DNA from 4 places in the Halomonas sp. 113 genome. Region 4 is predicted to be linked to each of the others. Evidence: predicted binding sites of a transcription regulator. Region 4 holds the regulator's gene; each other region holds the start of a gene.
The links. Region 4 encodes FliA, which starts transcription of late flagellar genes. Its sites were predicted from a motif close to CTAAAGTTNNNNNNNNNNCNGCCGATA; they were not measured.
Positions count from the first base shown of each region.

Region 1: the regulator FliA is predicted to act here: its motif matches at 1,877-1,903, upstream of YERSI8AC_RS19570 (flagellin N-terminal helical domain-containing protein).
Region 2: the regulator FliA is predicted to act here: its motif matches at 1,826-1,852, upstream of fliD (flagellar filament capping protein FliD).
Region 3: the regulator FliA is predicted to act here: its motif matches at 2,025-2,051, upstream of YERSI8AC_RS19510 (flagellin N-terminal helical domain-containing protein).

Region 1 covers NZ_LR881453.1:4,151,517-4,155,524, reverse strand. Annotated here, with positions in the region: gene fliD (flagellar filament capping protein FliD) at 1-604, shown strand, start outside; gene YERSI8AC_RS19575 (flagellin N-terminal helical domain-containing protein) at 776-1,678, shown strand; gene YERSI8AC_RS19570 (flagellin N-terminal helical domain-containing protein) at 1,974-2,861, shown strand; gene YERSI8AC_RS19565 (flagellin N-terminal helical domain-containing protein) at 3,108-3,974, shown strand.
Region 2 covers NZ_LR881453.1:4,155,741-4,159,748, reverse strand. Annotated here, with positions in the region: gene YERSI8AC_RS19595 (hypothetical protein) at 1-183, opposite strand, end outside; gene YERSI8AC_RS19590 (UDP-glucose dehydrogenase family protein) at 401-1,726, shown strand; gene fliD (flagellar filament capping protein FliD) at 1,945-3,294, shown strand; gene fliD (flagellar filament capping protein FliD) at 3,476-4,008, shown strand, end outside.
Region 3 covers NZ_LR881453.1:4,137,601-4,141,608, forward strand. Annotated here, with positions in the region: gene YERSI8AC_RS19505 (hypothetical protein) at 1-352, opposite strand, end outside; gene YERSI8AC_RS19510 (flagellin N-terminal helical domain-containing protein) at 550-1,989, opposite strand; gene YERSI8AC_RS19515 (PIG-L deacetylase family protein) at 2,330-3,001, opposite strand; gene pseI (pseudaminic acid synthase) at 2,994-4,008, opposite strand, start outside.
Region 4 covers NZ_LR881453.1:50,762-54,769, reverse strand. Annotated here, with positions in the region: gene YERSI8AC_RS00425 (OmpA/MotB family protein) at 1-599, opposite strand, end outside; gene YERSI8AC_RS00420 (motility protein A) at 605-1,426, opposite strand; gene YERSI8AC_RS00415 (RNA polymerase sigma factor FliA) at 1,467-2,168, opposite strand; gene YERSI8AC_RS00410 (flagellar protein FlhE) at 2,195-2,626, opposite strand; gene YERSI8AC_RS00405 (hypothetical protein) at 2,652-3,224, opposite strand; gene flhF (flagellar biosynthesis protein FlhF) at 3,221-4,008, opposite strand, start outside.

The DNA of each region.
Region 1 (4,008 bases), 4.1 Mb from region 4:
AATCGAGCGTGATGATGCGTCGCTGAGAGAAGCCATTGACGAGTTCGTTAAAAACTATAACGAAATGAAATCCACCGTTGGTCGAATGACCGCATACAACGGCGAAGGCGAAACGTCTGGCGAGCTAGTGGGCGACCGCACCGTGCGCACCATTGAAGACCGCCTACGCCGGGATATTACTGACAACCTCGGCACCGGCGATATTTCACGCCTTTCACAACTGGGCATCGCCATTGATGAGAAGGGGCGATTAAAGGTCGACGAGGATAAGTTGGACGATGCAGTAGCCAACAACCCAGAGGGGCTATCTGCCTTCTTTGCGGGCGAAACCGAAGAAGGTGGCTTTGCTGGGCGCTTAAACGCCACGCTTGAAGGCATTACGGCAGAAAACGGCATCATTCAAAGCTCAGTGACTAGTGCTGAGCAGCGGGTTGACAGCCTGGACGAGCGTAAGCTTCGTATGGAGGCAAGTATCGAGCGAAGCACAGAGCGTTATCGTAAGCAGTTTGGGCAATTGGATGGCTTGATCGCTCAGATGAACTCAATGAGTAGCTACCTCTCTCAGCAGTTCAGTATGCTGGGGAACATGCAGAAAAGTAATTAATAAAGAAACCGAGATTTTTGTTGAGACAATAGTTGAAAAAGTTACGTTAATTTACGGTAAAAAGAGTGATTTTTCTAAAGAAATTGGTGGGGCTGCCGTTAATTATCATAACGGCACCATAAGCGCCGCAAAGCAGGCCATTAGGCCAGTTCATCTCCAAGGAGTGTTCATATGTCTGTAATCAATACTAACATTACTGCCCTGATCGGCCAGAATAACTTGTCAAATTCGCAGTCTATGCTGGCAAAGGCGCAAGAGCGTTTGTCTTCTGGCCTGCGCATCAACAGCGCCTCTGATGACGCTGCTGGTCAAGCCATCGCCAATAAAATGACGGCTCAGATCAAAGGCATGGATCAGGCTAGTCGTAACGCTAGCGACGGCATCTCCCTCGTTCAGACCATGGAAGGCGGTCTTGACCAAATCAACGACAACCTACAGCGTATTCGTGAACTAGCGGTTCAGGGTGCCAACGACACTAATGCCGCAGAAGATCGTGATGCAATCGTTACCGAGATCAACGAGCGTCTAGCTGAAATTGATCGTGTAGCTGGCAGCAACAACTTTAACGGTACGAACCTGCTGAACGTCAGTGGTGGTGGTACTCTAAATATTCAGGTCGGCTCTAATACCGAAACTGAAGATGTTATTTCTGTTACTACTCTTAACGCCACTGTTGAAGGTCTAGATTTAGACTCAGCTGCTGGTGGTGTGATAACTGCTGCGAGTGGTGGTGCAGCATCGCAGTTCCAACTTCAAGGTACCAGTGGTGGCGGAGCTGCTACTAACGCACACGGCGATTTCCAAGCGCTAGTTGATGCTGTTGATACTGCTACCGAGACTCTGGATACCAACCGTGCCACCTTGGGTGCAACGCTTAACCGCTTTGACTCAGTGATTGATAACCTAGCGACGACGTCGACTAATCTCTCTGAAGCCCGCTCACGTATAGAAGATGCTGATTACGCCGTGGAAGTGTCGAATATGACACGTGCGAATATTCTTCAGCAGGCGGGTACCTCCATGCTGGCACAGGCTAACCAGACGCCGCAGTCTGTATTGTCTCTGCTGGGCTAATACCCTAGCTGGTAATCTGCAAAAGATAGTAACGACGGGGCCAATAGGCCCCGTTTTTGGTATTTAAGGCTGGCAAATGCTGCTGCAAACAGTAGCTTGAGAATATGGTTTTCTAATGATTGTTGGCGGCATGTAACGTCCTATACAGAATGGCAATTCGTTACGTCACAGAGCGTTACATAAAAAAAGCGTTTTTTTCTAAAGAACCGGGTGCGGCTGCCGTTAATTATTATAACGGCAACGCAGGTGCCGCAAAGCAGGCCATTAGGCCAGTTAATCTCCAAGGAGCACTCACATGTCTGTAATCAACACTAACATTACGGCCCTGATCGGCCAGAACAACCTTTCCAACTCCCAGTCTATGTTGGCCAAGGCGCAAGAGCGTTTGTCTTCTGGCCTGCGCATCAACAGCGCTTCTGATGACGCTGCTGGTCAAGCCATCGCCAACAAAATGACGGCTCAGATCAAAGGCATGGATCAAGCTAGCCGTAACGCTAGCGACGGCATCTCCTTAGTACAGACCATGGAAGGTGGTCTTGATCAAATCAATGACAACCTCCAGCGTATTCGTGAGCTAGCGGTACAAGGCGCCAACGACACCAACGCCACAGAAGATCGTGATGCAATTACCACCGAGATCAACGAGCGCCTAGCTGAAATTGATCGTGTAGCTGGCAGCAATAACTTTAACGGCACTAACCTGCTGAACGTTAGCGGTGGCGGCACTCTCAATATTCAGGTTGGTTCTAATACTGAAGCTGAAGACGTTATTACTGTTACTACGCTTGATGCAACAGTAACTGGTTTGGAGCTGGATGCAGGTAGTGGTGCTAGTGTAATTACAACAGCTAGTGGTGCTTCAACGTTCGCTATTGCTGGGTCTGGAAGCGACGCGGCACATACCAGCTTCCAAAACTTGGTTGATGCTGTTGATGTTGCAACTGAGTCGCTAGATACCGATCGCGCGACACTAGGTGCTACTCTTAACCGCTTTGACTCTGTGATTGATAACCTGGCCACGACATCCACAAACCTCTCCGAGGCTCGCTCGCGCATCGAAGATGCCGACTACGCAGTGGAAGTGTCTAACATGACGCGTGCAAACATTCTCCAGCAGGCGGGTACCTCCATGCTGGCACAGGCTAACCAGACGCCACAGTCTGTACTGTCCCTGCTAGGTTAATACCTTAGCAAGTAATGTTTCAAAAGCGAGTAATTACGGGGCCAATAGGCCCCGTTTTTATTTAAGGCAGACAACACCGAACTCGGTGTTAGTTGACAGTTGTCGCGTTAGCTAGGTTACAGTAGCTTACATAAAAAAAAGCGGTTTTTTTAAAGAAGTTGGCGGAGCTGCCGTTAATTATAATAACGGCAACGCAAGTGCCGCAAAGCAGGCCACTAGGCCAGTTAATCTCCAAGGAGCACTCACATGTCTGTAATCAACACTAACATTACTGCCCTGATCGGTCAGAATAATCTTTCCAACTCTCAGTCTATGTTGGCTAAGGCGCAAGAGCGCCTGTCATCTGGTCTGCGTATCAACAGCGCTTCTGATGACGCTGCTGGTCAAGCCATTGCCAACAAAATGACGGCTCAAATCAAAGGCATGGATCAAGCTAGCCGTAACGCTAGCGACGGTATTTCCTTAGTACAAACCATGGAAGGTGGTCTTGATCAAATCAATGACAACCTCCAGCGCATTCGTGAGCTAGCAGTTCAGGGTGCTAACGATACTAACGCTACAGAAGACCGTGATGCGATCGTTACCGAAATCAACGAGCGCCTGGCTGAAATTGACCGTGTAGCTGGCAGTAACAACTTTAACGGCACTAACCTGCTGAACGTCAGCGGTGGCGGTACCCTCAATATTCAGATTGGTTCTAATACTGATGCTGAAGACGTTATTTCTGTTACTACGCTTGACGCCACCGTAGATGGTCTTGGGTTGTCAGGTGGTGCTGTTACCGGCAGCACATTTGCAATTACTTCCGGTGGTGCGGCGGGTGTCGTTCACCAAGAGTTCCAAGACTTGGTTGACTCTGTTGATACTGCAACTGAAACCCTTGATACCAACCGTGCAACCCTGGGTGCAACGCTTAACCGCTTCGACTCGGTAATCGATAACCTGGCAACGACGTCTACCAATCTTTCTGAAGCTCGCTCGCGTATCGAAGATGCCGACTACGCAGTGGAAGTGTCTAACATGACACGCGCTAACATTCTTCAGCAGGCCGGTACCTCCATGCTGGCGCAGGCTAACCAGACGCCTCAGTCTGTACTATCTCTGCTGGGCTAATATTCGAGCCGGTAAAGATAAGCTAGAAAATAAA
Region 2 (4,008 bases), 4.1 Mb from region 4:
CGACAACTCGCGGCGGGCTAAGCCGCGCTGGGGAAGGGTAATGGTTTCGAGCACATGACCATGATCGTAGAGCAGCTCAGCGGCAATCGATAAGCACTGGCGAAGGCTACGTTGAACGTTTGCGGTGGTCGATGACCCATAAGGCGCTTTTAAAGGGCGTTCTTTAGTCAGCTCGGGTGTCATAAGGCCCGGAGGCGTAGTTTCTGGATGTGTAGTTTCTGGAGGCATCGTGTGTTCTCCTGCGGTCAGCACCAAATCGGGCTTGTTGCAGCGCATTATAAACCAAGGTCGATGTTAGACCAAGGTCTATAATTCAGAGAGAATCTCCCGCTATTGAACTCATCAACGGTAGGTCAATGTGCTACGCTCGCTACCACGTATTTTAGCGAGTTAATAAGTCATGCATATCAGTGTATTCGGAACCGGTTATGTCGGCCTTGTTGCAGGTGCTTGTTTAGCCGATGTTGGTCATCAAGTCACCTGTATGGATGTTAACGCTGAGCGGATTGATCAGCTTAATGGCGGAGAGGTGCCGATCTTCGAGCCAGGGCTAAGCACTATCGTTGCCCACAACGTGGCGGCTGGCCGTTTACGCTTTACTACCGACGCTGCCCAGGCGGTAGCCGATGGCGAACTGCTGTTTATCGCCGTGGGAACGCCGCCCGATGAAGATGGCAGTGCCGACCTACGCTATGTATTAGAGGTGGCGCGCACCATCGGCCAGCATATGGATAGCTATAAGCTGGTGATTGATAAGTCTACCGTGCCGGTGGGCACCGCGGAAAAAGTCCACGCCGTTATCAGCGATGTGCTCGAACAGCGCGGTGCATCACTCGAGTTCGATGTGTGTTCGAACCCTGAGTTTATGAAGGAAGGGGCGGCGATAGATGACTTTACCCGTGGCGCGCGGATTATCGTCGGTACAGAAAGCGAGCGGGTGAAAGCGCATATGCAAGAGTGCTACGCCCCCTATAACCGCAACCACGAAAAGCTGATGTTTATGAGCGTGCGGGCCGCAGAGCTGACCAAATACGCCGCCAATGCCATGCTCGCCACCAAAATCAGCTTTATGAACGAGATCGCCAATCTTGCCGAACGACTCGAAGTGGACGTTGAAGACGTGCGCCGAGGGATTGGCAGCGACCCACGCATTGGCTACCACTTTATATACCCTGGCTGCGGCTACGGCGGCTCCTGCTTCCCCAAAGATGTCCAGGCGTTAGAGCGCACCGCGCGTCAATTAGGCTATACACCGGAACTGCTCAGCGCCGTCGAGTCAGTGAATTTACGCCAAAAGCAAACCCTGTTCACAAAACTGCAAGATAGTTTAGGCAATCTAAGCGGTAAGACCATTGCAGTATGGGGCTTGGCCTTTAAACCCAACACGGATGATATGCGTGAAGCCCCAAGCCGCACGTTAATGGAAGCACTCTGGCAAGCGGGCGCTAAGGTGCAGGCGTTTGATCCCGAAGCCATTGCGGAATGCCGCCGCATTTACGGGGAGCGGGATGACCTGATGCTAGCAGGCGACCGAATTCAGGCAGTGAAAGGTGCCGATGCTTTGGTTATCTGCACCGAGTGGAAAGAGTTTCGCAGCGTCGATTTTGATTGGCTAGCCGACCAGCTGGCTGAAAAAGTCGTCATCGATGGACGTAATTTGTATGCGCCAAGCGCCGTTAAAGAAGCGGGGCTGCGTTACATTGGGGTTGGGCGGAAGAACAGCTAAAAGGGGAATCTATTATTTTGATTTTTCTTATTAATTGGCGATGGCTGTTACGTTTCATTACTTTGAATAACGTATTGACACGAAAAAAGAAGAAGAATATTTAAGTTATTCTTCACCTAGCCGAGGTTTTAAGGTAATCGTATTAAAAACAGTGCTACGTATTGCTTAATGAAGGAACGCGAATCGTAGCTACATGTATTCAAAAAAGGCATTGGTTTATGGCTGCTATTACATCACTAGGCATCGGTTCTGGTTTGGATCTGAATGGCTTGCTGGAGCAATTAAAAACGGCAGAACAAGCAAAGCTTGAGCCTATTGCGGAACAGCTCCAGTCTGAAGATACGAAAATATCTGCCTATGGTAAGTTGCAAAGCGCGCTTGAGCAGTTTCAAAGCTCAGCCGAAGCACTCAATGATGGGGCGTCATTCGAGAGCCTAACAACCAATGTAGAAGGCAGTGCTGTTGGCGCTGTTAGCAGCAATGAGGCCCAGCCAGGTCAGTACGAAGTACAGGTCGGCCAGTTAGCTACAGCCAGTAGCCTAGTAACAGAGCGTTTGGAAACAGCAGACGAAAGCATAGTGACTGGGGAGCAGTCATTAACCTTTACTCTTGCTGACGGAGCTATGGACCCCATTACCATTGCTGATGGCAGTTCCCTTGAAGATATGCGTGATGCTATCAATCAACAGAGTGATGGCCGCTTAAGCGCCTCTATTATCAACGACGGTGAAGGGTATCGTCTTGCAGTAAATTCGACGGAAACGGGTGCGGACGCTAGTATTGAAAGCACAAACTTTTCAGACATTCTTGCTGGCGATGTACAAACGACTGATGCCCAGGTAGTTCAAGCGGGTCAGGATGCAGAGTTTAACGTCAATGGAATTGACATTGTCAGCCCTACCAATCAAGTGGAAGGCGCTATTCAAGGCATTACCCTGAACTTATCTGAGGCGGGTGCAACAAGCACAGTCAGCGTTGAGCAAGATAGTGAAGCTATCCGCGAGCAGGTCACGGCCTTTGTTGATGACTTCAACACGCTCAAGGACACCATTACCAGCTTGACAGCGTTTGACGAAGAGACTGGGCAGGCGGCGGGGTTGAACGCCGATGCCACGACTCGTGCAGTTGAACGAGAGCTTCGTCAAACAATTAGCAGTGTTGTCGGCGGCGATGGCTTTAGCGTGTTGTCGGATGTAGGAATTTCGCTTCAAGTAGACGGCAAGCTGGAGATTGACGAAGATAAATTAGATAGCATTGTTGCTAATCAGCCAGATCAGCTAGCCAATTTTTTTGCAGGCGATAGCGAAGAGGGTGGCATGGCAGGGCAAATAGCCTCATCGCTTGAAAGCTTGGTTGGAACAGGTGGCCGTCTTGAAAGTGCCGTTGATTCGTCTGAAAGTCGCTTTGCTTCGTTAGAAGACCGATATGCGACAACGGAAAGCCGTATCGAACAAACCGTTGAGCGTTATCGCACGCAGTTTCAAGCGATGGACAGCATGGTAGCTCAAATGAACTCAACCAGTGCTTATCTGACCCAGCAGTTTGCAGCGCTTGATCAGCAAAGTTAAAATTAGCCTGATAAACTAGCTAAATTAATAGCTTACAAGATGCCCTGCACTATGTGCTGGGCATTTTTCTTTGCAATGCTTTAAAAACAGCTTAAAAAAGGCATTACCTCTAAAGTTTGTTCCTCCGCAGCCGATAGATTACCTAGACACCTTTCTCTACTTCTTATAAGGAATGAGCCCCATGGCATCGATCACAGCACTCGGTGTAGGTTCTGGATTGGATCTTTCAGGTTTGGTGGATCAGCTAAAAGCGGCCGAACAGCAAAAGCTTGTGCCTATTCTAGAGCAGAAAAGTGCTCAGCAAACCAAGATTTCTGCCTATGGACGCCTTGAGTCAGCAATGGATAGGGTGCAAACCTCTATTGCTGCGCTGAACGATGCCGCTACATTTAAGCAGCAAAAAAGCACCGTGATGGGCGATGGCGTGCTGGCGACCGCAGGCGAAACCGCTAACGCAGGGCGCTATGAAGTCACCGTTACCCAATTGGCACGCTCAGGCAGCGCTGCTTCCAACAGCGTAGCGCTAGACCAAGAGCTAACAGCAGCCGATGCGACGCTAACGCTTAACTTTGGTGCTGGCGGAACACAAACAAGCTACGATGTTGCTATTTCAGCGGGCAGTACGCTGGCGGATGTCCGTGACCAGATCAATGCGGATAAAGAGTCTGGTGTCACTGCTTCTATCGTTAATGATGGCACTGGATACCGCTTAGC
Region 3 (4,008 bases), 4.1 Mb from region 4:
TCGAGAACAGCTTTTTGTTGAGTGCGATATCCGGTTGATCAAACATCACAAACAGTACATGAGTGCTCTCTTCTGCCTCTACAGGTGCCACCTCCTCTACGCTATCTTCATTCTCGGGTAACGTAGAGGAGGTATTCACTTGTTTAGCAACAGCAGGGGGCTGAGCAGCCAGTTCATTGCTCTCATCAGTTGGCACTGACTGTCCGAGCCTTAGCCACTCTCCGCCTCGCCACATTCCCCCTTCCAGCACGCCTCTGCCACTCAATAGGAAATACATGCAAATGATAAGGCTGTTAAAACTTAACCAACCTGCAGCAATCGCTAAGGTTACCGCCAGTTTTTGCGGATCCATGGGGTGTTTTCCTGCCCGGTTAGGAACGTACAATTTGAGCACCCACAAGGTGACGAGTGCCGAAGATAACTACTCATTATCGAGCAAACGCCAGGAAGATCAATTTTAGCGGTCTAAGTAATTAGTGGCAGAGGGTTTAGAAGAAGCAAGCCCGTATGTCAGGACTTGCACAATTAACACACCAATCGGCTAGTTAATTAATCCAGCAGAGAAAGCACGCTTTGTGGGTTCTGGTTGGCCTGGGCTAGCATCGAAGTACTGGCTTGCTGCAAAATACGCGCGCGAGTCATATTAGATGCCTCTACAGCGTAGTCAGCATCCTCAATTCTCGACTTAGCAGCTCCCAAGTCCACTTGCTCCTGGCTCAAGGTGCCAATGGCAGATTCAAAGCGGTTGTTTAGCGCCCCATATTGACTTCGATAGTCATCATGCCTGTTCAAGCTCTGCATTGCTTCTAAGGCCTTCTCTATAGGATCCAGCGCTACACCCTCAAGCCCCAGTGATTGAGTGTCAGAAGGCGTGGGAGCGATCGTGATGGAATCCATTTCCTGACCAACACCAGCGCTGACCACTATGTTTGTCGGGGTGCTAACGGGGGTCGGCACCGGCTCAGGGTCGTCATATTCAATCGGCATGTCGTCCCAAGTAGCTCTGGCATTAAATAAACCTTGGCCTACCACGAAAACAATTAGGTTTTCGGTGACTTTATCGAAGGTTACTCGCTCCAGCATGTTTTCCGACAGGCTGCCGTCGTTAAACTCGGTATCGTCATCATCGGCCGAAGCCAAGGCAAGCCGATCACCATCTCCACTATAGGTAATTTTCATGTTGTTATAATCAAGCTCAACAGGCGGCGAGCTTAGATCATAGCTTCCCGACGCATCTTGTAGCAGGCTAGCATCGTAACTGGCCCCAGGTTCAAATCCATTTTCAGACGTGAGTAGTGAAGCATTAAGATCCGTAGCGTCCCGGGACTGCCAAACATGGTCAGGATGAGCCCCATCAATAGGCGTCCCTACCAGATGCTTCCCATCTTGCGTGAAGATCTGAATGTCATCATCTAAACCAAAAGAGTCGATCTCCAGCGTGACGTTAGTGGCCCCCTCAGGTATGTAAGCCAATGAAACTGTACCGGAGGTAAAACTCTCAAAACCAGGCCCAAGAAGCTCAGTAATATGAGGTGCCTCGCCGAGCTTAACCGGCAAGGGGCGCGGTTCAGCGGGAGCGAGTGGTGTCTTACCAAACGCCTCTGTACCGAAGGACAGTCGGTCGATCTCCTCTGAGAGCTGCTGATACTCGGCATTGACCGAGGAGCGATCAGCATCAGATAGGGTGCCGTTGGCGGATTGAATGGCCAGCTCACGCGCTCTTTGCAAAATATCGTTAATGCTATCAAGACCACCTTCAGCAGTTTGCATCAGCGAAATGCCATCGTTGATGCCTCGGGTTAAGGCTTTGCCCGCCTGAAGATTGGACTCCATGCGGTTAGCAATAGCCTGCCCTGCTGCATCGTCCTTCGCCCCGTTGATACGCAAGCCCGACGAAAGGCGCTCGATGACGGTCTCCATGGCAGAGTTTGAGCGTTTGAGCTGATTCTGACCGTTTAAAGAGAGCAGATTCGTATTAATCACCGTCATTCAGGACATCCTTGTAAGCAGCTTATTACATTGAGTAACGGCAGAAAGGATAGCTACTTTAGGGCTTGATGGAGAAAGACACTAAGATTTCAATGTTCTCTGGGACTCTATCTCTGCTATCTAATAGGTTACTACAACCAGCAGCGACCTCATTCATTTAACGGTGGCGTGTCTCACGTTGGAGCTGAGGAAAATCTTAAATTACTGTCCGATATCAGCTGACCACCACAACCCACATTACCAAGCGCTTGTCAAGCCGTTTTAATGTCACAGCATAATGCTGCTAGCTCACGGGTTCGAGTGAGAAGCTATCGTCAAAACCTCCACCACTTCGATATATTCACTTAACTCTTCTTATTAACATTAACCCCTCAGCTGCTCTAACTCCCACTGAAGCTCCTCTATATTCGCTTTGCCTTTTAGCATTAATAATAGAGCGAGAGTGAGGCTCTTCTCGCATTTCAAGTCCATATGCTTCAAGAGCTTTAATTTTCGTTTCAAGATGCGCTGAAATATCAACAAACACATTAGGAACAAATGAGAGGCTGCCCGGGGAATTCCATTCTGTGCTGGAAAGCACTTCAAACGCATAAATTTCTCTAAAACTACTTCCAGGTACTGGGCGACAGACAGTCATCACGGCCTGATGAGCAATTCGATGATCAACATTCAAGTCACCGTAATGGTGCGTATATATCACTTCAGGACGAATTTCTTGAATAACTTTTTCTAACGCCTGGACAACCTCAAGAAATGGCACGCTATCGGTGCGTTGATCCGGGAAACCCAGCATGTAGGTACGACGAATGCCAAGCACTTTCTGCGCTTTAGCTGCAGCTTCATAGCGTTCTTCGATATCGTTAGTGCTAGCTTTCGGCCTTGAGGTTACCCCGTCAGCAAGAAAGACGGCATGAACGCTATCACCCTCGGCCACGTGACGTGCAATGGTACCGCCACAGCCCAAGGCTTCGTCATCGGTATGCGCAGCTACAACAAGAACAATTTTAGTCATTGAATTGTTCCCAGCTTGTAGGCGTGCCATGTGTTACATCAACCTGCAGCGTTTTACCGATTAGGGTATTGAAATGCTTTGGCTCTATGCCAACCCCAGGTCTGATTCGGCGAATATCTGTTTCAGAGACTGATTCTCCAGCCTTCATATCTCGCATGAAGTAAATCGATCTGCGGAACATCTTATTAGACTGCTCAGCCTCCTGGCGATTGTACCCGGATTTACCAACAGCGGCCCAGGCGTCATAAGCGTCAGTGCATAACCTTTCAAGTTCTTGCGGTTCAATCGAAAAACCACTATCAGGCCCGCCGTCATTACGGTCCAAAATAAAATGCTTTTCAATAAGACACGCACCTAGCGATACGGCAGCAACCGAGGCTGTGGTGCCCAACGTATGATCTGACAAGCCTGGTACGGTATTAAAACGACGCCCTAATTCTACCAGCTGGGCGACATTTGCCTGTTCCATAGGAGCCGGATAGCTGCTAATACAATGTAGTAAAACCAGTTCCTTACAGCCTGCGTTACGAGCGGCTGTAACCGCCTCTTTGATTTCATATTCTGTAGCCATTCCGGTAGACATAATCATCGGCTTTCCGGTTTTAGCAACATACTCCACTAGCGGGAGATCCGTAAGCTCAAATGAGGCAATCTTATATGCTGGAGCGTTCAGCTCTTCCAACAGATCTACAGCACTCTCGTCGAATGGTGTCGAGAAAACAGTGATTCCAAGTTCACGAGCATAATCGAACATGGCTTTATGCCACTCGAAAGGAGTTTGTGCCCACTTGTAAAGGTCGTAAAGCTTATAGCCATCCCATGGCCCACCTTTAATCAGGAACTCAGGGCGGTCGCTGTCGATAGTCATCGTATCCGCTGTATAAGTTTGTAGCTTTATTGCGGAAGCACCTCGTCGTTTTGCTTCCTTGATAGTTTCAAGGGCTCTATCTAAGGAACCATTATGGTTAGCCGAGAGTTCGGCAATAATGTAAGGCGGGTGTTCTGGA
Region 4 (4,008 bases):
GGTTCCATGGGTTGGGTGTCGGCATAACCGACGGCCCGCATACGAGAGATATTGAATCCTTGGCGCTCTAAATGCCTCACCACAGCGATAGCCCGCGCTGATGAAAGCTCCCAATTAGAGGGGAAGCGGGCCGTTGAAATAGGCACGCTGTCGGTGTGGCCTTCTACCGAAATCTGACCGTCAAAACGGGTCAGCACATCGATAAGGCTTTCTACCACCTCTTGCCCACGGGAAGTCAGTACAGCTTGACCGCTGGGAAATAAAAGGCTGGTATCAATACGTAACGTGACCCCTTCACTCCCTTGCGAAACACTGACACCGGGGATGTCGAGCCCATCAAACTGCGGCTGAACCCCTGAATGGCGGGGCTGAATACCAGTGGCTAGAGACGCCAGCGGCAATGATGATACAGCGCTAGCCGAGCGCATGAAAGCAGTATCAGCCGCCTCACCGCCTCCCGGCGGTGTCAGTGAAAGCAGCAGCACAAAGAGCGTGATTAGCAGCGTCAGCACATCCAAATAGCTGGTTAGCCAACCCTCGTCACCATCGCCTGGCGACGGCGTCATTTCCAGTGCGTGGCGCGTATCACGGTCAAGCATCTGGCCTACCCCTTCGCCGCCGCACTAACCGACGAATCAGGCCTTGGTTTGACGCTGTTATCACGGATCTCATCGTGATAGTTAGCTACAAACGAGTTGAGGGTCTCTTCAATAAACGACGGCAGGCGGCGCTTGGTAATCAGCGAAATACCTTCCAGCACCATGTTCATGGTAATCAGCCGCTCTTCGGTGCGGCGCTCGAGTTTCACCGCAATCGGCTTAAACACCAAGTTGGCGAGTAAAATGCCGTAGAAGGTGGTGAGCAGGGCCACCGCCATGCGCGGGCCGATCACCTGCAGGTCGCCTGCGTCCATGACTTCCAGCATATTGACCAGCCCCACCAGGGTGCCGATCATGCCAAATGCGGGTGCGTAGGTGGCCATGGTACGGAATATTTGTGCCTCGGCATGCTCACGCGCTTTAAGACGGGCAATGCGCCAACGCAGCATGTCAAAAATTTCATCCTCTTTGGTGTTGGCAATGACCAGTTGGATCCCGGTACGCAAAAACGGGTTTCGGGTATGCTCCAACTCGCGCTCGACCGCACGTACATCGCCCTTAAACCAGAGTCGCGACATATCCACCAATTCGCGGATATCGTCACGCATATAGGTATTTTCGCGCCGGAATACCAAGCCCACCAACCGTACGACGCGGAGCACCTCTTTCAGCGGATAGCTGATAAAGGTTGCCGCTAGGGTACCGGTCACCACAATGGCCAAACCCGGCAAATTGATAAAACTTTCAGGGGACTCTGCGGTGAAAAACAGCACGCTCACCAACAGTAGTATGCTGGCAAATATGCCTATCAGCGTCGAAGGGTTCATCCACGGCTCCTTGCCGGTCACAAGTGAGTAAAAAGAGGTGTTATGCCGAGTCGTGTAAACGCGCGCGTAAGCGGCTGACGGCTTGGCTGTGCAGTTGTGAAACGCGTGACTCCGTGACGCCCAACACAGCCCCTACTTCCTTAAGGTTGAGTTCTTCTTGGTAGTACAGCGCCATTAGCAGCTTTTCACGCTCTGGCAGCGCTTCAATTGCCTCAATCAACGTTTGTCGTTGCTGGCCGTCTAGCAACTGCTCGAACGGTGAATTAGCCAATTCATTATTGCTAGGCTCGCCACCGTCGGCCACCAGCTCTTCAAACGGCAACAGTTGACCACTGTTGGTGTCGTTGAGGAGCTGCTGATACTCACTCAACGGCATTTCAAGGTGTTGGGCGATTTCGTTCTCTTCTGGTGCCCGTCCGAGCTGTTGCTCTAATTGACGAACGGCACTGTCAACCGCTCGCGCTGAGCGGCGCACGCTGCGGGGCAACCAGTCGCGGGTACGTAATTCATCCATCATTGCACCGCGAATACGCTGACTGGCAAACGTCGCGAACGTTGCCCCCTGGGTGGCATCGAAGCGCCCCAGCGCTTCCAGCAGCCCTACCATCCCGGCTTGAATAAGGTCGTCGAGCTCAATACTGGCTGGCAAACGGACCTGAAGCGTCAAGGCCTGACGTCGTACCAGTGGCATGTATTGCGTCAACAGCTCACTCTGTTTGATCCTGCCTTGTGCTGTGTACATCCTCTCGCCTCGCGTCTATCCAGCCTTCACTGATAGTTCACAATCATTTGCAGCCCCTGGACACGAACAGGCCGCTGCCCCGGACGTAAAGCGAAGCGAAAATGCAACGGCGCATCCGCGGCAAACCCCGCCAGGGCAGTGGTAGTCCCCCGCATGCCAGCTAACGCAACGCACTGCTCAGGATGGCACAGCCAAGCGTTTAATAACGCACCAGGGGGATATTGAAACTGCCAATGAATACGCCCGAGCTGTGCTGACTCCACATTGTTAGCAGCAGCAGGTGGGGTAGCGTTTTGGCTAGCGCTTGACCGATCACTCATCGCTACCATCAGACCTGGTATCTGGCTGCTCCAGCTACCGGGTGTCGCCTGGGCGTTTCCCGTTACCCCTGCTAGTAGACACCCTGTCAGCAGTACTGGGCTCAGTAGCAGTCTCCCTCTTAATAGCCAGCTTAGCATGCTTGGTCTCCTCGGCAGAGTGCGCTCATCGTGCAAGTACCAACAGCTCCATATTTAAGTAGTAATCAGCTGCCTCACGCAAGTTATTGAGCAACCCTTGACGCGGCAAGTGCGGCTCGTGGAGCGCCAGCAAACGGCGCGGCCCGCCACGCTCATGTAGTTGACGCAAGGTACGGAACATGGAAGCAAAGGTATCGGCATCGCTACTGATCCACAGTGCCCAACGGCTGTATTGATCGCAAAGTTGGGCTAGGTCGGCCGTTTCGGCCATGACGATATGAATATCCCAATCCTCAGGATCACCGGCCCAGCTTCGACCTAACGTCGACCACTGCCCTAATCGTGCTTTAACCTTGTTCACCTGGGCTGCACCACTACCCGGTAGTCCGACCACAATAAGCGGAATTTTGGGCCGGTGCGCTACCACCGTTGCTGGCTCTTCCACCGCTGCAGCTGTCGGCTTTAACAGAGAGCTAGGCTGTTCAGATTCCGGCACGTGTTCTGCCGCCGCAACATCAACTGTACCCTCAGCTTGCTGCTGTTGGCGCTGCAGGTTTGCCCACTTGCGTAGACCCGATGCTTGATCCTGTTCGCTCACGCCACGCCCTCTCGACTAACACTGCCCATTTGACGAATCGCATCTCGTGCCATAAAGGCGTAGACCAGTGCATCAAGCATGCCGGTATCGCGGCGGCGACGGCTGTTGCCTAATAGGTTGAGCAGATCGCCACGCAGCGTCTGCGCCTCCTCATCATCAGCAACATCGAGATGCCCGGCGACCGATGCCACACCGCTGGCCATCAATAGGCGAACTTCAGCATTTAGATCCCCGCTATCGGCCTCTTTTAACTGCTGCCACGCGCGACGCGTCAAGGCGGCCAAGCCTTCGCTTTGCAGCTGGGTTAACAGCAGTGAGAGCACCTCTGCTCCTAGCCGAGCGGGGGTAAGCCAGTAGCGGCGCGCCACTACTTTGGCGCTTTCCGGATCGCGAACTTCACCGAACCAGGCGAGTAGCGCCGTGCCGCTGGCGTCCTCGACTTCGGCGTAGGCAGTCCACAGTTGCACCGATTGGCCACGAAAACGCACGCCCACATGGTGCGTTAGCACACTGTCACTAAATAGCTGGCGGATAGATTGACGTTCGTGGTGAAAGCGTAACCGATGACTGGGGGCCACTTGGCTGACCCAGGTCAAGTGCTCGGCTTCCAGCCACGCTAGTGCATCCGGTTCAGGGAAGCGCGGTAGTAAGTGCACCGCAACGCCGCTCGATGCCGACAGAGCGGCTAAGCGTGGCTGCCACCCTGCGGCGTGGCGATGCTGCAGCCAGGGTAGCGCCAGCCAGGCACCATCCGTGTCCAGGCCAATGTCCGGCATTGCCCAGT